2 regions of the Rhodopseudomonas sp. G2_2311 genome follow, and region 2 is predicted to be linked to the other one. Evidence: predicted binding sites of a transcription regulator. Region 2 holds the regulator's gene; the other holds the start of a gene.
The links. The regulator LexA, encoded in region 2, represses DNA repair genes until DNA is damaged. The targets are predictions, from matches to a motif close to TGTTCNNNNTGTGTTCNG.

Region 1: a site for LexA is predicted at 6,715-6,732, ahead of VRZ08_RS04000 (DNA recombination protein RmuC). Genes of this name have one in related genera too.

The regions. Positions count from the first base shown of each region.
Region 1 covers NZ_JAZDRK010000002.1:224,570-233,606, forward strand. Annotated here, with positions in the region: gene VRZ08_RS03965 (HIT domain-containing protein) at 1-64, opposite strand, end outside; RNA gene ffs (signal recognition particle sRNA small type) at 242-338, shown strand; gene VRZ08_RS03975 (DNA polymerase III subunit gamma/tau) at 524-2,392, shown strand; gene VRZ08_RS03980 (YbaB/EbfC family nucleoid-associated protein) at 2,414-2,734, shown strand; gene recR (recombination mediator RecR) at 2,838-3,440, shown strand; gene VRZ08_RS03990 (hypothetical protein) at 3,460-3,888, shown strand; gene VRZ08_RS03995 (AmpG family muropeptide MFS transporter) at 3,905-5,281, opposite strand; gene VRZ08_RS04000 (DNA recombination protein RmuC) at 5,481-6,683, opposite strand; gene def (peptide deformylase) at 6,833-7,360, shown strand; gene fmt (methionyl-tRNA formyltransferase) at 7,439-8,374, shown strand; gene truA (tRNA pseudouridine(38-40) synthase TruA) at 8,488-9,037, shown strand, end outside.
Region 2 covers NZ_JAZDRK010000001.1:384,298-393,334, forward strand. Annotated here, with positions in the region: gene VRZ08_RS01905 (Hsp20/alpha crystallin family protein) at 9-512, shown strand; gene VRZ08_RS01910 (PilZ domain-containing protein) at 675-923, shown strand; gene VRZ08_RS01915 (flagellar motor protein MotB) at 963-1,820, opposite strand; gene VRZ08_RS01920 (HAD family hydrolase) at 2,081-2,707, shown strand; gene VRZ08_RS01925 (acyl-CoA thioesterase) at 2,738-3,226, shown strand; gene arr (NAD(+)--rifampin ADP-ribosyltransferase) at 3,372-3,785, shown strand; gene VRZ08_RS01935 (hypothetical protein) at 3,837-4,166, opposite strand; gene glp (gephyrin-like molybdotransferase Glp) at 4,365-5,576, shown strand; gene lexA (transcriptional repressor LexA) at 5,753-6,463, shown strand; gene VRZ08_RS01950 (ComEC/Rec2 family competence protein) at 6,523-8,787, opposite strand; gene VRZ08_RS01955 (glutamine--tRNA ligase/YqeY domain fusion protein) at 8,880-9,037, opposite strand, start outside.

The DNA of each region.
Region 1 (9,037 bases), on a different contig from region 2:
GATCGCCGATATTGATGGTGTCTTGTTCGAGCCGGGAGCTCAGCGACCAGTCGGAGGGTGACATTGCGGTTCCATCGGCCCGTTAGCGGAGCGTGGGCTCTTGTCTGTGGCGGGGACGGCCGCGAGGCCGCCTCGCAGTCATACCAAGCCGTCCGGACCGGCGGAAGCGCCACCTAGTCGAAGGTCCAAGGGCTGGACCAGCGACTTGCATTCGGGTCGGTTTGGCGCCAAATAGGGACCGGGAGATTGGCGGTGGACGAGCCTCTCGCCAACCGGGTCAGGTCCGGAAGGAAGCAGCCCTAACGAGGTCTGGATCGGGTCGCTCGTCAGTCTCCTACCTCATTTTTCGGCCGTGCTGCCCTGGCATTCGGGGCGCCACGGCCGGACGAAGGTGGATCAGGACCGGCGGATGCCGGTCCGGTGTAAGGGGTGTTCCGGGCCAGCCGCATGATCCTGCCCCGTCGCGACCGCCCCGCTCCCTTCCGCAATCCGGCCCCACCAACGCAGCATTGCGGACCGACCGATGAGTGACTCTGGCCTTTCCGCGACGCCGTCCGCTGCTCCCGAGCAGCCCGGCAGCGCGAGCGCGCCGGCCGGCGCCTATCGGGTGCTGGCGCGGAAATATCGTCCCAACAGCTTCGATGATCTGATCGGCCAGGAAGCGGTCGTCCGTACCGTCTCCAACGCGTTCGATACGGGCCGGATTCCGCAGGCCTGGATTCTCACCGGCGTCCGCGGTGTCGGCAAGACCACCACCGCGCGTATCCTCGCCCGGGCGCTGAACTACGAATTGCCGGACGGTTCGGTGAAGGGACCGACCATCCACATGCCGGTGCACGGCGTACACTGTAAGGCGATCATGGAAAGCCGGCACATGGATGTGCTGGAGATGGACGCCGCCTCGCACACCGGTGTCGACGATGTCCGCCAGATCAACGACAGCGTGCGCTATGCGCCGGCGAGCGCGCGCTACAAAGTCTACATCATCGACGAAGTGCACATGCTGTCGACGGCGGCGTTCAACGCCTTCCTGAAGACACTGGAGGAGCCGCCGGAGCACGCCAAATTCGTGTTCGCCACCACCGAGATCCGCAAGGTGCCGGTGACGGTGTTGTCGCGCTGCCAGCGCTTCGACCTGCGCCGGGTCGAAGCCGACGTGCTGATGAATCACCTGTCGAATATCGCCCAGAAGGAAGGCGTCGAGGTCGAGCCGGAAGCGCTCGGCATCATCGCCCGTGCGGCCGAAGGCTCGGTGCGCGATTCGCTGTCGCTGTTCGACCAGGCGATCGCGCACGCGGCCGGCCTGGTGCGCGCCGACGCGGTGCGGCAGATGCTCGGCCTCGCCGACCGCACCCGGGTGATCGAACTGTTCGATGCGCTGGCGCGCGGCGACATCGCTGCCGCGTTCGCCGAATTCCGCGACCAGTACGACACGGGCGCTGACCCGGTGGTGGTGCTTTCCGATCTCGCCGAGTTCGTCAATTTCGTCACCCGCGTGAAGATCGTGCCGGCGATCGCCGACAATGTCGCGTTCGGTGAGACCGAGCGAGTGCGCGGGCGGGAGTTCGCCACCAAGCTGTCGATGCGGGTGCTGTCGCGGATGTGGCAGATGCTGCTGAAGGGCATTGCCGAGGTGCAGGGAGCGACTCGTCCGGCCGCGGCGGCCGAGATGGTGCTGGTGCGGATCGCCTATGCGGCCGATCTGCCGACGCCCGATGAAGCATTGCGGATGTTGGAGCAGAGCGGCGGCGGTGATGCCCCGGCGATCTCCGGCGGTGGTGGCAGCGGTCGCGGCGGTGTGTCCGCTTCATTGGCGTCAGCCCCGGCTCTGTCCGCTCCCAGCGCGGCGATGCCGCGCAGCGCACCGACCATGAGCGCCGCACCCGCACCGACGATGGTGCGCAGCGGCTTCGACAGCACGGCGCGCTCGCCGGTCAGCGCGCCGGCGCCAGAGCCCGAATCATCGGCGCTGAAGATCACGACGTTTCCGCAGCTCGTCGCACTGGCTTCCGAGAAGCGCGACGTGATGACTCGTCTGGCGCTCGAAGCCGACGTGCGGCTGGTGCGGATCGAGGATGGACGGCTCGAACTGGCGCTGGAGCCCAGCGCATCGCGCAGCCTGATCAACGATCTCGGCCGCAAGCTCGAGCAATGGACCGGTCGGCGCTGGACCGTGATCGTGTCCAACGAGCCCGGTCAGCCGACGCTGCGCAAGCAGAACGAGGCGCAGCAGAACGAACGCGAGCGTGCGGCGGAGAACGATCCGCGCGTCCAAGAAGTGCTGGCGCGATTTCCCGGCGCCAAGCTGACCGTGCGGCGCCTCGCCCCCGAGCCGGTGGAGATCGAGTCTGATATGGACGATCCCTCCGAGCGAATTGACGACGACGATTAGCGATCTGAAAGGAAACCGATCATGGCTGACTTTCTCGGCATGATGAAACAGGCTGCCCAGCTGCAGTCGAAGATGAAGGCGATGCAGGCCGAGCTCGACCAGATCGAGGTTGAGGGCCTGTCGGGCGGCGGCCTCGTCAAGGTGCGGATGAGTGCTAAGATGGAGGTGCGCGGTATCTCGATCGATCCGTCGCTGATCAAGCCCGACGAGCGCGAAGTGCTCGAAGATCTGCTGGTGGCGGCGCATGGCGACGCCCATCGCAAGGCGGAAGCCGCGATGCAGGAGAAGATGCAGGCGCTGACCGGCGGCCTCGGCCTGCCGCCCGGGCTCGGCCTGGGCTAGTCTTTCTCGCCTTTCGATTCGCGCCTTAGACGCCCGTCTCGGCAATGAGAGTGGCGAAGCGTTGCGTCGTCGCGTCTGATCAACCCACGGAGACGGAGTCCCGATGGCCGGTGCCGCAGGCCCCGAGATCGAACGTCTGATCCAGTTGCTGGCGCGGCTGCCCGGATTGGGACCGCGCTCGGCGCGGCGCGCCGCGTTGCATCTGATCAAGAAGCGCGACGCGCTGATGGCGCCGCTTGCCTCGGCCTTGCAGGTCGCGATCGACAAGATCGAAGTCTGCAGCACCTGCGGCAACATCGACTCGCAGAACCCGTGCACGGTTTGCACCGATCCCCGGCGCGATTCCTCGATCATCGTGGTGGTGGCCGACGTTGCGGATTTGTGGGCGCTCGAACGCGCCTCCGCCACAAACGGCCGGTACCACGTTCTGGGGGCCACGCTCTCGCCGCTCGACGGCGTCGGCCCCGAGGATCTGACGATCGATGCGTTGGTGAAGCGTGCGCATGATGCCGGCGTCGCCGAGATCATTCTGGCGCTCAACGCCACCGTCGATGGCCAGACCACCGCACATTACGTCACCGACCTCTTGCAGGACGCCAACGTCAAAGTGACCCGGCTCGCCCATGGCGTGCCGGTCGGTGGCGAACTCGACTATCTCGACGAAGGGACGCTGTCGGCGGCGATGCGACAGCGCACTTTGTTCTGACTCAACCGGATTGGACCTGATGACTCAGCCACGCTTCACGCTTCCGACGATTGCCGCGCTCGCCCTGACGCTCGTTGCCTCCGGGGTGTCCGCGCAAGATGCGCAGCAGGGCGGGACGCAGGCGGCGTTGCCGAAGCCGACCGCGCTTCGCGTCGGCGATGTGCTCAGCGGTGAACTCAATGCGCTGAAGACCCGGGCCAAGGGCAAGAACGGGCCGGTGTATCAGCTCGTCAGCGAGCCGCGCCGGCTGCCGGCGCCGGCAGGCTTGTGCAATCTCGAGAATGGGCCGGAGACCTTCCAGATCGTGCCGGCCGACGATACCCAGGCGTCGCAGCTGAAGACGCACCGCGGCAAGCAGGTTGCGCTGAAGATCGAGTCGGTCAGTTGCGCCAACGAGCCCGGCCAGATGAGTGAAGCCGTGGTGACCAAGTGGAGCCTGCTGAAGTAATCGGCGGGACGATCCGTCAGACCTTCACCGGACCGAGCGCCGCGAAATGGCCGCGGCGCTGCAGCCACGCCAGCAGCAACAGGCTCGGGATCGCGACCGCGACACAGATCGCGAAGAACGCCGGCCATCCGGTCGCCTTGGCCACATAGCCTGCCCCCGACGACAGATAAGTCCGCCCGACCGCAGCGAGCGCGGTCAGCAAGGCGTATTGGGTGGCGGTGTGCAGCGGGTTCTTACACAGCGCCGACAGATACGCGACGAAGATCACCGTGCCGATCGCGCTGGTGAAGTTCTCGGCGCTGATCGCCAGCGCCAGCGCCCATTGATCGACACCGACAACGGCGAGCCACGAGAACGACAGGTTGGCGACCGCCTGCAGCAGGCCGCCGATCCACAGGCTGGCGGCCAGCGAATAACGCCGCGCCACGAAGCCGCCCGCAAAGCCGCCGACCAGCGTTGCGGCCAGTCCGACGCCTTTGACGATTGCCGCATAGTCGTTGCGCGTGAAGCCGAGGTCGATCACGAACGGCGCCGTCATGGTGCCGGAGAACGCGTCGGTGAATTTGAACAGCACCACGAAAGCCAGCGCCGCGAACGCGTCCTTGCGGCCAAGGAATTCGGAGAACGCACCGATCGCCGCCTGGGTGACGCGGCGGAACGCGCTCTCGCCGCTGGTTGCAGCTTCGGCCCGCGCCGACTGTTCCGGTTCGGTGGCGAGCAGCGCCGTGACGGTGCCGATCAGCACCATCGCGGCCATCGTCACGTAGCCCCACATCCAGGATTCCAGCCGGGTCTGCCCGGTGGATTCGTAGGCGCTGACCAGGAACAGCGCGCCGGCAGTCGAGACCAGCATGCCGATGCGATACGCCGCCACATAGGCGGCCATGCCGGCGGCCTGTTCTTGTTCCGGCAGGCTTTCGACCCTGAAGGCATCGACCACGATGTCCTGGGTGGCCGACGTGGTGGCGACCAGCAGCGCGCCGATCGCGACGTAGAGCGGCGACTTCGCCGGGTCCGCGAATGCCAGCACCAGGATGGCGGCGATCAGCAGCAGCTGGGCGAACACCAGCCAGCCGCGGCGCCGGCCGAACGTCCGGGTGAACAGCGGCACGTGCAGCGCGTCGACCAGCGGAGCCCAGATGAATTTCAGCGTGTAGGGCGTGCCGACCAGCGCGAACAGCCCGATGGTGCCGAGATCGACGCCGGATTCCCGCATCCACACCAGCAACGTCGAACCGGACAGCGCCAGTGGCAGGCCGGAGGAGAAGCCGAGAAACAGCACCACCAGCACCCGCGGCTGCAAATACACCGCCATCGCCTCGCTCCAGCTCGGCTTGGTGACGGCTACTTGCGACGGCGCCTGGGGATTCGACGCGGGATCGGGAGCATTCATGCGTGGTTGGTAGCAGATTCGACGGAAGCCGGGCATCAAAGTCCATCATCGCCCGGCTTGTCCGGGCGAACCAGTACTCACCGTGATTTGTGTGAAGCACGAGGCCATGCTGGACCATGTCGCCGCTGAGCCACGAAGGCTCTGGGATACTGGGCCGCCCGCATTTGCGGGCGATGACGGCGGGTTGCGTGGCGCGGCCTCAGCTCGGCGCGACTTCGTCAATCTTGAAGGCGCGCGAGGCGAACAGATCGGCGCGGTCCGGGGCGAGCGGCGCTTCGGGTGTAGGAGCCGCTGAAGGGGTGGCGGCTTGGTCGCTGAAGTCCAGTTCCTCGATCCGAGCAGCGCGGCGCTCGATTTTGTCGGCGGAGATCAGGATCTGGCGGACGTCGTCGGTGACCTGGCCGAAATGGGTCTGCAGTTTGGTAACGCGCTCGCGCAAGCGCGCCAGATCGTCACCGAGACTGAGCACCTCGGTGCGGATCTGATCGGCGGCGTCGCGCATCCGCGCGTCTTTGAGGATCTGCTGCATCACCTGGATCGCCAGCATCAGCAGCGACGGCGACACCAGCACGACGCGGGCTCGGTAGGCCTTCTGGATCACGTCGTCGAAGCCGTCGTGGATCTCCGCATAGACCGACTCCGACGGCACGAACATCAGCGCGGTGTCCTGGGTCTCGCCCGGGATCAGGTATTTGGACGCGATGTCGTCGACATGGCGCATCACGTCGGTGCGCAGCCGCTGCGCGGCGGCTTTCTTGGCTTCTTCGGTGGTCGCTTCGCGCAGCGCCGTCACCGCTTCCAGCGGAAACTTGGCGTCGATGCACAGTGGCCGCTGATCCGGCAGCAGCACCACGCAGTCCGGCCGCTTGCCGGTCGACAGCGTGTATTGGAACGCGAACGAGCCCTTTGGCAGCCCGTCCTGCACGATCGTTTCCATCCGCGCTTGGCCGAACGCGCCGCGTGCCTGCTTGTTGGCGAGCACGTCGCGCAGGGTCGTCACCTGGTCGGTCAATTCGGTGAGGTTGTCATGGGCACGGTCAATGATGCCGAGCCGCTCGTGCAGCGCCTGCAGGCTCTGCATGGTGTAGCGGGTCGACTGGGTCAGCGACTGGCCGAACCGGTGGGTGACGCTGTCGAGCCGTTCGCTCATCGCCCGGGCCATCTCGGCCTGACGGCCGGCAAGCGCCCGGCCCATCGCATCGACCCGGCCGTTGGCCTCGTGCTGGGCCCGCATCAACACCGCCAGCCGCTGATCGATCTCCGCGGTCCGCCGCGCGGCGCTGCCGCGGGCCACCAGGACGGCGATGATCGCGAGCAGGGCCAGCGCGAGTGCGGCAAAAGCTGCGCCGGCCATGCCGAGGCTGACCGGCACTTCGCCGAGCCTGAACAGAATCTGGTCCATCGCCGCCGGTGTAGCAGATTGCACAGCCATCAAGAACGAAGATAGAACACGACGCTGAACAGACCTTTAAGGCAGGCCGCGCCGAAAGTGGCAGAAGCTCCGGTCGGTCCCGGATTGACCGCAACGTCGGCGCCGCTTAAATCGCCGCCATGGCCCTACGCGAAATCATCATTCTGCCCGACAAACGGCTGCGCGAGATCTCCAAGCCCGTCACCGAGGTGACGACCGAGATCCGCAAGCTCGCCGACGACATGTTCGAGAGCATGTACGACGCTCCCGGAATCGGGCTGGCGGCGATCCAGATCGCCGAGCCGGTGCGGCTGATCACAATGGATATCGTCCGCAAGGAAGGCGACGGCAAAAGCGATCCGCGTGCCTTCATCAATCCGGAGATCATCGGCGCCTCGTCGGACATGAACGTGTATGAGGAGGGCTGCCTGTCGATCCCGGAATACTACGCCGAGGTCGAACGGCCCAAGACGGTCCGGATCCGCTACACCGACCTCGACGGCAACGTGAAGGAAGAGGACGCGGACGGTCTGTTCGCGACCTGCATCCAGCACGAGATCGATCATCTCAACGGCGTGCTGTTCGTCGATCACCTGTCGAAGCTGAAGCGCGCGATGGTGATCCGCAAGTTCGAGAAGGCTGCCAAGCGCGGCATCAAATACGTCTGAGCGCTCGCGCAGGTGATCGGCCGACGCGTTGCGACGCTCGGCCCTCCGTCGCCCAGACCTATCCGGGACTCTGACGCCATGCCGCTTCGCCTCGTCTTCATGGGAACGCCCGAGTTCGCGGTACCGACGCTGCTGGCGCTGGCGGCTCATGGCCACGACATCGCCGCGGTTTATACGCGCGAGCCCAAGCCGGCCGGTCGGGGCATGAAGCTGCAGGAGACGCCGGTGGCGCTCGCCGCGCACCGGCTGCAGGCGCCCGTGCTGACCCCCAAGACGCTGCGCACCGATGAGGCGCTGGCGAACTTCCGCGCCCACGAGGCGGATGCGGCCGTCGTCGTCGCTTATGGCATGATCCTGCCGCAGGCGATTCTCGATGCGCCCGAGCTCGGCTGCTACAATTTGCATGGCTCGCTGCTGCCGCGCTGGCGCGGCGCCGCACCGCTCAATCGCGCCATCATGGCCGGCGACGCCGAGACCGGCGTAATGGTGATGAAGATGGACGCCGGGCTGGACACCGGCGATGTCGCGATGGCCGAGCGTATCGCCATTACCGACGCCATGACGGTCACCGACGTGCACGATCAGCTCGCCCGGCTCGGCGCCGATCTGATGGTGCGGGCGATGGCGGCGCTAGAGCGCGGCGGGCTGCAGCTCACCAAACAAAGCGAAGACGGGGTCACCTACGCGGCCAAGATCGACAAGGCCGAAGCCAAGATCGATTTCGCCAAGCCAGCGCGCGCGGTGCTGCGCCACATCCACGGCCTGTCGCCGTTTCCGGGCGCGTGGTGCGAACTGCCGATCGAAGGTCAGCCGGTCCGGATCAAGGTGCTGCGCTGCGCGCTCGCCGAGGGGCGTGGAACGCCGGGCGAAGTGATCGGCGACGATCTCACGATTGCTTGTGGCGACGGCGCGATCCGAATCGCGCAATTGCAGCGCGCCGGCAAGCAGCCGATGACCGCCGAGGACTTCCTGCGCGGCACGCCGATCGCGAAGGGCGTGCGGGTGGTTGGCTGAGCCTATTGCGCAACGTCATGCGCGGGCTTGACCCGCACATCCATCCTCGAAACAAATCTCATCTTGAACGATGGATTGCCGGGTCAAGCCCGGCAATGACACCAAATAGGGTCATGCCCCGCTACAAACTCACCATCGAATATGACGGCGCGCCGTTTTGTGGCTGGCAGTTGCAGCCGGCGCTGCCATCAGTGCAGGGCGCGCTGGAGGCTGCGGCACTGGCGACCTGCGGTGAGGTCGTGCGGGTGCATGGCGCTGGTCGTACCGATGCCGGGGTCCATGCGCTGGGGCAAGTCGCGCATGTCGATATTCCGAAGCCGTTCCGAGCCGACAAGCTCCGCGACGCGCTGAACGCCCATCTGCGTCCCAACCCGGTTGCTGTGCTGGCGGCCGAAATTGTGCCGGACACATTCGAAGCGCGGTTCTCGGCCGTGCGGCGGCACTATCGCTATCGCATCGCCAACCGCCGCTCCAACCTGGCGCTCGACATCGGCAAGGTGTGGCGGGTGCCGAAGCCGCTCGATACCGACGCGATGCACCGTGCTGCGCAGGTGCTGATCGGCAAGCACGACTTCACCACCTTCCGCGATACCGAGTGCCAGGCGGCTTCGCCTGAGAAGACGCTCGACGTGCTCGACGTGATCCGCGATGGCGATGCGGTCG
Region 2 (9,037 bases):
AGGCATCCATGAACATGCGCGACATCATCCCCTGGGGCCGGACCAATCAACCCGCAACCCGCTCGTTCGAAGGCGACCCGTTCCTGTCTCTGCACCGCGAGATGAATCGGCTGTTCGACGACGTATTCCGCGGCTTCGACGTGCCGGCCCGTGCCGGCGCCCTGACGCCATTCAGTACCGGTTGGCCGAAACTCGAAATCACCGATGGCGACAAGGAGCTGAAGATTGCTGCCGAAGTGCCGGGCCTCGAGGAGAAAGACATCGAGGTACTGCTCGACGACGGTACGCTGACGATCCGCGGTGAAAAGACGTCGTCGAACGAGGCCAAGGACAAGCAGTTCAGCGAGCACTTCTACGGCAAGTTCGAACGCCGGATTCCGCTGGACGTCGCAGTCGCCGCCGATCAGGTCAGCGCCAGCTTCAAGAACGGCGTGCTGACCGTGACGCTGCCGAAGGTGGAACCGTCACCCTCGACGGCGAAGCGGATCGAGATCCGGCCTGCAAACTCATAACCTGGCATTAAGCATCCGCGCCCCGGCTTCCACGAAGCGGTCCGGGGCGCGGCTTAGTTGCGAGGAAGTAGCGCCGGTTTAGAGTCGACAACAACTCGAATTTAACAGGTCTCGGTTGCAATCGGGCTGATCCCTTATCCAGCCAGCCCGGGAGCCACTTGCATGACTCAGCCGCGACGGTTTGCACGCGTCCGCCCCAGCGGGCTCGTCTCTGGGAATGCCAATCTGATCGTCGGCCCGAAGCTGCCGGTGATCCCTTGCCGGGTCGTCGACTACTCGGCGGGCGGCGCCTGCGTCGAGCTCAATGCCGACGCCAATCTGCCGCAGCGCTTCGAGATGCTGCACGGCGCTACCAAGAAGAAATGCCGGATGGTGTGGAAGCGCGGCCGCCGCGTCGGATTGTGCTTCTGAGCTTGAGCCACCAATCGAAGTCGTCAGCTCAACCGATTGTCAGCGCTGCAGATCCGGCGGCAGCGGCGGGTTCTCGCGCATCAAGGTGATGGTGACGCGGCGGTTGGCGGCGAGTGTCGGCGCATCCGGAAACAGCGGTTCGCCGTCGCCCTTGCCGACCAGCGACAGCACCTGGCTGGTGGGCAGGCCCTCCTGCTTCAGGACCTCGCGCACCGCATTGGCGCGGTTGACCGACAGGCTGAGCGGATCGTCATCGCCAGCTTGCACCACGGTCGCCGCGGTGTGGCCGACGATGATCACGCGCAGCGAGGTGGCGCGCAGCGGCGCAGCAAGCCGGGCGACCAGCTTGCGGGTGCGTTCGTAAGGCACCGCCGAGCCGTCCGGAAACATCGGCCGGCCGTCCTGATCGGTGAGTTCGAGATTGAGCCCGACCGGTGTCTCTTCGAACACGACGTTCTTGGACATCTCGGCTAGTTCCGGCACGTCTTGCAGCGCTTGGCGCAGAGACGCGGAAGCCAGCGCGAATTCGCGCTCGGCCTTGGCATGAGAAGCGGCGCTCCCCGAACCACCGGCCTCTTCCAGATGCGGCGTGTTGCTGGCCTGATCGGGCGCGACGTTGCGCTTGCTCTTGACGTGGCCCTGCACCGGCACGCCATCGGTCTCGATCACACCGGCGAACCGCGAGTTCTGCTGCACGCCGAACGCGTCGCGCATCGAGCCGGCCACGATCTGCATCTTGCGCAAGTCCTGGGTCGAGAACGACACCAGCATGACGAAGAAGCTGACCAGAAGGCCCATCAGGTCGGCAAAGGTGACGAACCAGCCGTGGGTGGCGTGAGCTTCCTCGGGCTTCTTCTTGTTGTTGCCCGAGGACAGGCGTCCACCACCACCCTTCATCGGCTTTGATCCGATGCGGTCGACGACGGCAGCAAGATGGGAAGTCCGAAGCGCATGAGCGGATCGCCGCTGGTCAATACCCGGCGCCGCGACCCCGCATACGGTGCAAGGTGATTGCAGCAAGATGCGCTTCGCAGCGGCATTTCTTGTAGCGGCTGCGGATTACCAAACGGTTTCGTCAGTCTATAACATTCTTTAACCAAAATGCGTATGTGTCGCCACCTCACGACTCGCAGCTTCTCATCGACAAGGTTCTCAGCATGACCACCGCCCTCGCCCCCGGCGCCGCCGATGCGCTGCTGTTCGATCTCGGCCGCGTGGTGATCGACTACGACCTGCGCCGCACCTTGAAGGCGTGGGCCGTCGAGCTCGGCAGCGATCCGCATGCGCTGATGGCCAAGCTGGCGCAGGACGACACCTTTCATCGCTATGAGACAGGCCACGTCACCGATGCGCAGTTCTTCGCCGCCGTGCGCAGCGCGCTCGGGCTGACGCTGACCGACGAGCAATTGCGCGAAGGTTGGAACGCAATCTTCATCGGCGAAATGCCGGGCATCGCACCGCTGCTCGACCGCGCCGCCAAGCAGCTTCCGCTGTACGCGCTGTCCAACACCAACGATGCGCATATCGCGCATTTCTCCGAGCACTATGCCGAGCTTCTGGTGCACTTCCGCGAACTGTTTCTGTCGTCGCAGATCGGCATGCGCAAGCCGCACGGCGAGACCTACGATTACGTCGTCAAGGCGATCGGCGTTGCGCCGCAGCGCATTGTGTTCTTCGACGATCTGGCGGAAAACATCGAAGCCGCGCGCGAGCGTGGGCTGCACGCCGTCCAGGTGCATTCCAGCGACGACGTCGCCCGCACCCTCGATCAGCTCGGGCTGTAAGCGCGCGAAACCGACGACCGACGAGACGTGATGATGACCAACGCTTCTGCCGATCTTGCCTGGGATCATCCCGCCCCGTTCACGCTGCCGATGACGCCTTCGCCGGCCGATATCGACGGCCTCAACCACACCAACAACTCCGTCTATGTGCGATGGTGCGACAGCGTTGGCTGGGCACATTCAGAAGCGCTCGGATTGTCGCTCGCCGACTGGCAGCGGATCGACCGGGCGATGGCGATCCGGCGCGGCGAATACGACTACCTGCTGCCGAGCCATTTGGGCGACGAGTTGCTGCTTGGAACCTGGATCTATGGCAGCGACGGCAAGCTGGTGATGGAACGCCGCTTCCAGCTGATCCGCCTGCGCGACGGCGCCACCATCATGCGCGGGCGTTGGCAACTGGTGTGCATCGAACTGAGCAGCGGCCGCCCGCGCCGCCTGCCGCCGGAATTCGCCAGCGTCTATCTGCCGGTGATGATCAAGGCCGACGACGGCGGCCCAGCGCCGGCAACGACTTAGGACAAGTCTCTTCCGCCCGGCCCGACTTCGTCGTGAGCCGGGGCGAAGGAAACCGCGGCACGCGCGGTATCAGCCTCGAGGCTGATGAACCCGACACGCACCGACGTCGTTGTCGTCGGTTCAGTCACACCGGAGCGCGCCCCTCATGTCCGCAGCGGCCAGCATGTTCGTGCGTCAGTTCTTCCACGGGACACGGGCCGATCTCGGTCCCGGCGAGCTGATCGTGGTCGGCTACCAGTCCAACTTCACCACCGTCGCGCCGCTGTCCTGGGTGTATTTCTCCGGCACGCTGGACGCTGCGATCTGGGGCGCCGAGCTCGCCGCCGGCGATGCGCCGCAGCGGATTTATGTGGTCGAACCGACCGGCCCGTTCGAAGACGATCCCAATCTCACCGACAAGAAATTTCCCGGCAACCCGACGCTGTCCTATCGCTCGAAGCACCCGCTGCGCATCGTCGCCGAAGTGACCAAGTGGCAGGGCCACTCGCAGGAGCGCGTGCAGCAGATGAAGGACGGTCTCGCCCGCCTCAGCGCCGAAGGCGCCGAGATCATCGATTAGCGCTTCAGAAGCACGGCGGCGTGCGCTCGCGCGCAACGCCGCGACCGTTCGCTACTGCGCCGGCAGCGCCCGGCAATCCATCGAGTACACCAGCTCGCCCTTGGCGGTGCGGCCGATCGGCTGGCACGGCGTGGACGCACGGCTCGCCTGTGCGCTCGGCGCTGCCGCAGGCCGTGCGGCTTCGCTCGGAGCCGCGGCCGGCGCTGCTACAGGTGCCGCTGCAGGCTCAGGCGCGGATGCGGACGGCGGGCCGTAGTCACCGGCGTTAAATGACGGCGCCCAGCCTTTGCTCCAGTCGTGGCGCATCCAATACACCGAGCCGAACGCGATGATGCCGACCACGACCATGATCCGCAGGAACCATTTCGGGAAATCTTCCATCTGCCCGCTCCACGTCCGCTCGATGCCTGGAACCGGTCGTACAGGCGAAGACGACGGTTCGACAATAATGATTTAGGCCGACGCGGCGGGACGCCGCGCTCACCGCCGACGCCGGGCGCATCTTGCGCGGGCGCTGCGCGCCACCTAAAGCCGGATCATGACGGTTCGATTTCAACTTGCCTGCGAGGGAGAAGCCCGATGGCTCTGATGCCGGTCGACGACGCGCTGGCCGCGGTGCTGGCTGGTGCGCACGGGCTCGACACCGAGCTGGTCGCGATCGAGGACGCTCACCGCCGCGTGCTGGCGCGCGATCTCGCAGCGCTGCGGACCCAGCCGCCGCAGGCGATGTCGGCAATGGACGGCTACGCGGTGCGCGCTGCGGACGTGGCGGCGACACCGGCAACGCTCCGGGTGATCGGCGAGATCGCGGCCGGCCGCCCCGCGACGATCGGCATCGGCCCAGGCGAAGCGCTGCGCATCTTCACCGGCGGCGTGGTGCCGGAAGGCTCGGACGCCGTGGTGATCCAGGAAGACACCGTGCGCGACGGCGACCGCGTCACCGTCAACGAAGCCGTCAAACCCGGCCGTCACATCCGCCCGGCCGGAATTGATTTCATGGAAGCCCAGGTGCTGCTGCGCCAGGGCCACCGGCTCAGCGACCGCGACCTCGCGCTCGCGGCCGGCATGAACCACGCGGCGCTGCCGGTGCATCGCCGCCCGCGGCTGGCGATGCTCGCCACCGGCGATGAGCTGGTGATGCCGGGCACGACGCCCGCTCCCGGCCAGATCGTCTATTCCAACGGCTACGCGCTGCGCGCGCTGGCGCGCGCCGAAGGCGCCGATGTGATCGACCTCGGCATCGCCGCCGACACGCTGGACGCGACCCAGGCCGCGATCCGGCAGGCGCGCGATCTCGGCGTCGATCTGCTCGTCACCACCGGCGGCGCATCGGCCGGCGACCACGATCTAGTCAAGGGCGCGCTGGAAGCCGAAGGCACCACGATCGCGTTCTGGAAGATCGCGATGCGCCCGGGCAAGCCGATGATGCACGGCCATCTCGGCCCGATGCGGGTGATCGGCCTGCCCGGCAATCCGGTGTCGTCCTACGTCTGCGCGGTGCTGTTCATGGTGCCGCTGATCCGCGCGCTGTGCGGCATGAGCGAGCCAAGGCATGTCCGCGAACCGGCGCTGCTCGGCGCGGACCTTCCCGCCAACGATCAGCGCGAAGACTATCTGCGCGCGACGCTGTCACGCGACCAAACCGGACGGCAGATCGCCACTCCGGTCGACAGCCAGGATTCGTCGCTGCTGGCACGGCTGGCGACCGCGGAAGCGCTGATCGTGCGCCCGGCTTTTGCGCCGGCGGCACCGGCCGGTTCACCCTGCGTCATCCTTAAGCTCCCGCTATAGCGACCCGTGAAAATCCTAGATTTCGATTAAGAGGTTGCGGAACACACCCCGAACAGATAGTGTTCGTTCATGATTTGTTTTCGAGATTCGGCGACGATGACGCTCTCACAAGGGCTCGTGGCCCGAACCGAAACGCACCTCGAACCGGCACATCATCGCCGACTGGGGATTTGCCGATGCTGACCCGCAAGCAGTTTGAGCTGTTGAAATTCATCAACGAGCGACTGAAGGAAGCCGGCGTGCCGCCGTCCTTCGACGAGATGAAGGATGCGCTCGACCTCCGTTCCAAGTCCGGCATTCATCGCCTGATCACCGCGCTGGAAGAGCGCGGCTTCATCCGGCGGCTGCCCAACCGCGCCCGCGCGATCGAAGTCATCAAGCTGCCCGATACCGGCGGGATGCCCGGCAACAGCCGCCGCGGTTTCACTCCGAGCGTGATCGAAGGCAATCTCGGCAAGGTGCGGCCGCCGAGCCCGGCGCCCGCCGAGGATGACCACGATCGCGGCAGCGTCGCGGTGCCGGTGATGGGCCGGATTGCGGCCGGTACGCCGATCGAAGCCTTGCAAAGCCGCAGCCACACCATCAGCGTGCCGGCCGACATGCTCGGCAGCGGCGAACACTACGCGCTGGAAGTGCGCGGCGACTCGATGGTCGAAGCCGGCATCCTCGATGGCGACATGGCGCTGATCCAGAAGAACGACATCGCCGACACCGGCGACATCGTGGTGGCGCTGATCGACGAAGAGGAAGCCACGCTGAAGCGCTTCCGCCGCCGCGGCGCCTCGATCGCGCTGGAGCCGGCCAACGCCGCCTATGAGGTGCGGATCCTGCCGCCGAACCGCGTCCGCATCCAGGGCAAGCTGATCGGGCTGTACCGCAAGTATTGAGGCGCGCAGCGGACAGAGCTGGTCGCCCGCTCTGTCGTCGGCGTGCGGGCCTTTGCGCCCTACTCGTCGCCCACTTGGTCCTGCGGAGCCGGCGTTGCGTCGATCGGCGCACGGCGACGGCTTGAAGGTTCGGTCGAGATAGCCGCGTCCGTCGCGGCCGCTGGAGCCCAAGGCCGGCTCTGGCCGCGAGGTCGGGCGGCCTCCGCCACGAACAGCCCTGGATCATTTCCGCTCCGCCGCAGCGCCAGCGCGCCATTCGCCTGCAATTCGTCCCGGCCGATCACCCGTGCGGCACAATCCGGCGGCGGCTGGCCGGCGGTGACGATCAGCACCGCACGGGCGCAATCGTCGGCGAACCCGTCGGGCCGGAGCGACAGTGCCACCAGCCGTCCGTCGGCGAGCGGCGTGACACAGCCGTCCAGATCGCAGGAGACGCCGGCGCGCAGCGACGCTGCATCCGCGGCGCGGGAATCGGCATCGGCGGCAAGCCACTCCTTCAGCCGAAAGCTATCTGCGCCGCCCTGCATCAGGCGCAGCCGGCCGTCGGCGCCGCGCACCGCGACCTGCCTGCCGTCGCCGGCAATCAGCACCTCCGGCTGCGGCGTCAGCGCCGCCCAGGCAACCGCAGCAACAACGCCGAGCGCCCCGCCCCAGCGCAGCGGCGAGCGGAGCAGCCCGAGCATCACGATACCGAGCGAGGCGACGAGCAATGGGCCGCTACCGAACGCTGTGACGCGGCCGACCGCGCCGGGCAGCGACGCCACCCATTGGGCGACCAGAATCATCCACTCGATCCCGAGTTCCATGATCCGCCAGAACGGCGCATCGAGCCCGAACGGCATCGCCGAGAGCCCGAGCAGCCCCGCCGGCATCACGATCGCCGACACCACCGGCATGGCCGCCAGATTGCTGAGCACGCCATAGGGCGTGATGCGGTGGAAGTGATAGGCCGCGTACGGCATCGTCGCGAAGCCGGCGACCAGCGAAGCCAGCGCCAGCAGTGCAATCTCCCGCCCGCCCCACAGCGCCACCCGCGCCGCGGTCGAACTATCGGCCTGCGCGAACAGCGCCGGCATGCCGATCTGTACCAGCGCCACCAGGCCGAGTGTGGCCGCGAACGACATCTGGAAGCTCGGATGCACCAACGCCTCCGGCGCGATCAGCAGCACGACCAGTGCGGCCAGCGCCAGCGTCCGAAACGTGATCGCACGGCGGTCGACCATCACGGCGATCAGCACCACCGCGGTCATCAGAAAGCTGCGCTGGGTCGCGACTTCCGCGCCCGACAGCGCCAGATAGAAGGCCGCGGCGAGCAGCGCGATCGCGGCTGCGACCTTCTTGATCGGAAACGTCACGGTCAGCCGCGGGATCAGCGCCAGCAGGGCGCGGAGCGCGAAGAACACCACGCCGGCCACCACCGCCATGTGATAACCGGAGATCGACAGCACGTGACCGAGACCGGAGATGAACATCGCGTCGTTCACCGGGGTCGAGATCGCGTCTCGCTTACCTGTGAGCAGCGCGGTGGCGATCGCGCGCGGATCGCCCCCCAGCGACGCGCGGATCCGGGCGTCGATCGCATCGCGCAGGCCCTGCATCACCGCGGCGTAGCGCAAGCGCCAGCCGCCATCCTGCGGCGGCTCGGCGGTGGTAATTGCACCGAGCGCGAAGCCGGACGCGGCGATGCCCTGGAAGTACAGGTCACGCGCGGAGTCGTAGCTGCCCGGTCGCAGCGGCTGAAGCGGCGGCTGCAGCCGCGCCTTCAGCGTCACGAAGCTGCCGACCGCAGGCGCCGTTCCCTTCTTCACCGACAGCCGCACCCGCTCCAGCGATGGTGCCCGCGCCGCCTGCATCTGCGTCACACGCAGAACGAAGCGATCGGTGCGCTCGCGCTCCTCGCGGATTTCGACAAAGCCCCGCAGCTCCGCTGCGAACACCGGCGCGGCCAGCACCGGATGCGCGATCCGCGCAGCTTTCAGCGACGCCGTCGCAAAGCCTGCCACTACGGCCGCCAGCAACAGGACCGGTGCGAAGGCCCGGCTGCGCCGCAGCAGGATAGCCGCGCTTCCGAACACCGCCGCAGTCGCTGCCGCCACCCAGGCAACCGGCTCGTGATCGGCAGCGAAGTACACGGCAATACCGGCGCCGAATGCCACCGGCGTCCACGGCAGCAACCGGCCCGGCCCCGCCTCGGCCCGCGCCCAGTCGCGTAACAGATCAAGAAAAGCCGGTCCCCACGACAGGCCGGACGGCAGCAACGCACCGGCGCCCGCCGGCGCGCCGGTCGGCCATGTCCGTGCTCTGGTCCGATCGCGCCGCTCCACGGCACCCGCCCCCGTCCGCCGCGAGCGGAACAGTGGAGCAGAATGCCTCCGCCGGCAATCACCGGCGGGGCGCAATCAGGATCGGTGGTCGTTCAGCCCTTCGCGACTTCCTTGGCGAAGGTATCGCGCAACCCGATGGTGCGATTGAACACCGGCTTATCCGGTGTCGAGTCACGATCGCGGACGAAGTAACCCTGACGCTCGAACTGCAGCGGCTCGGTCGAGTTGCTCGCCGCCGTCTCCGGCTCGA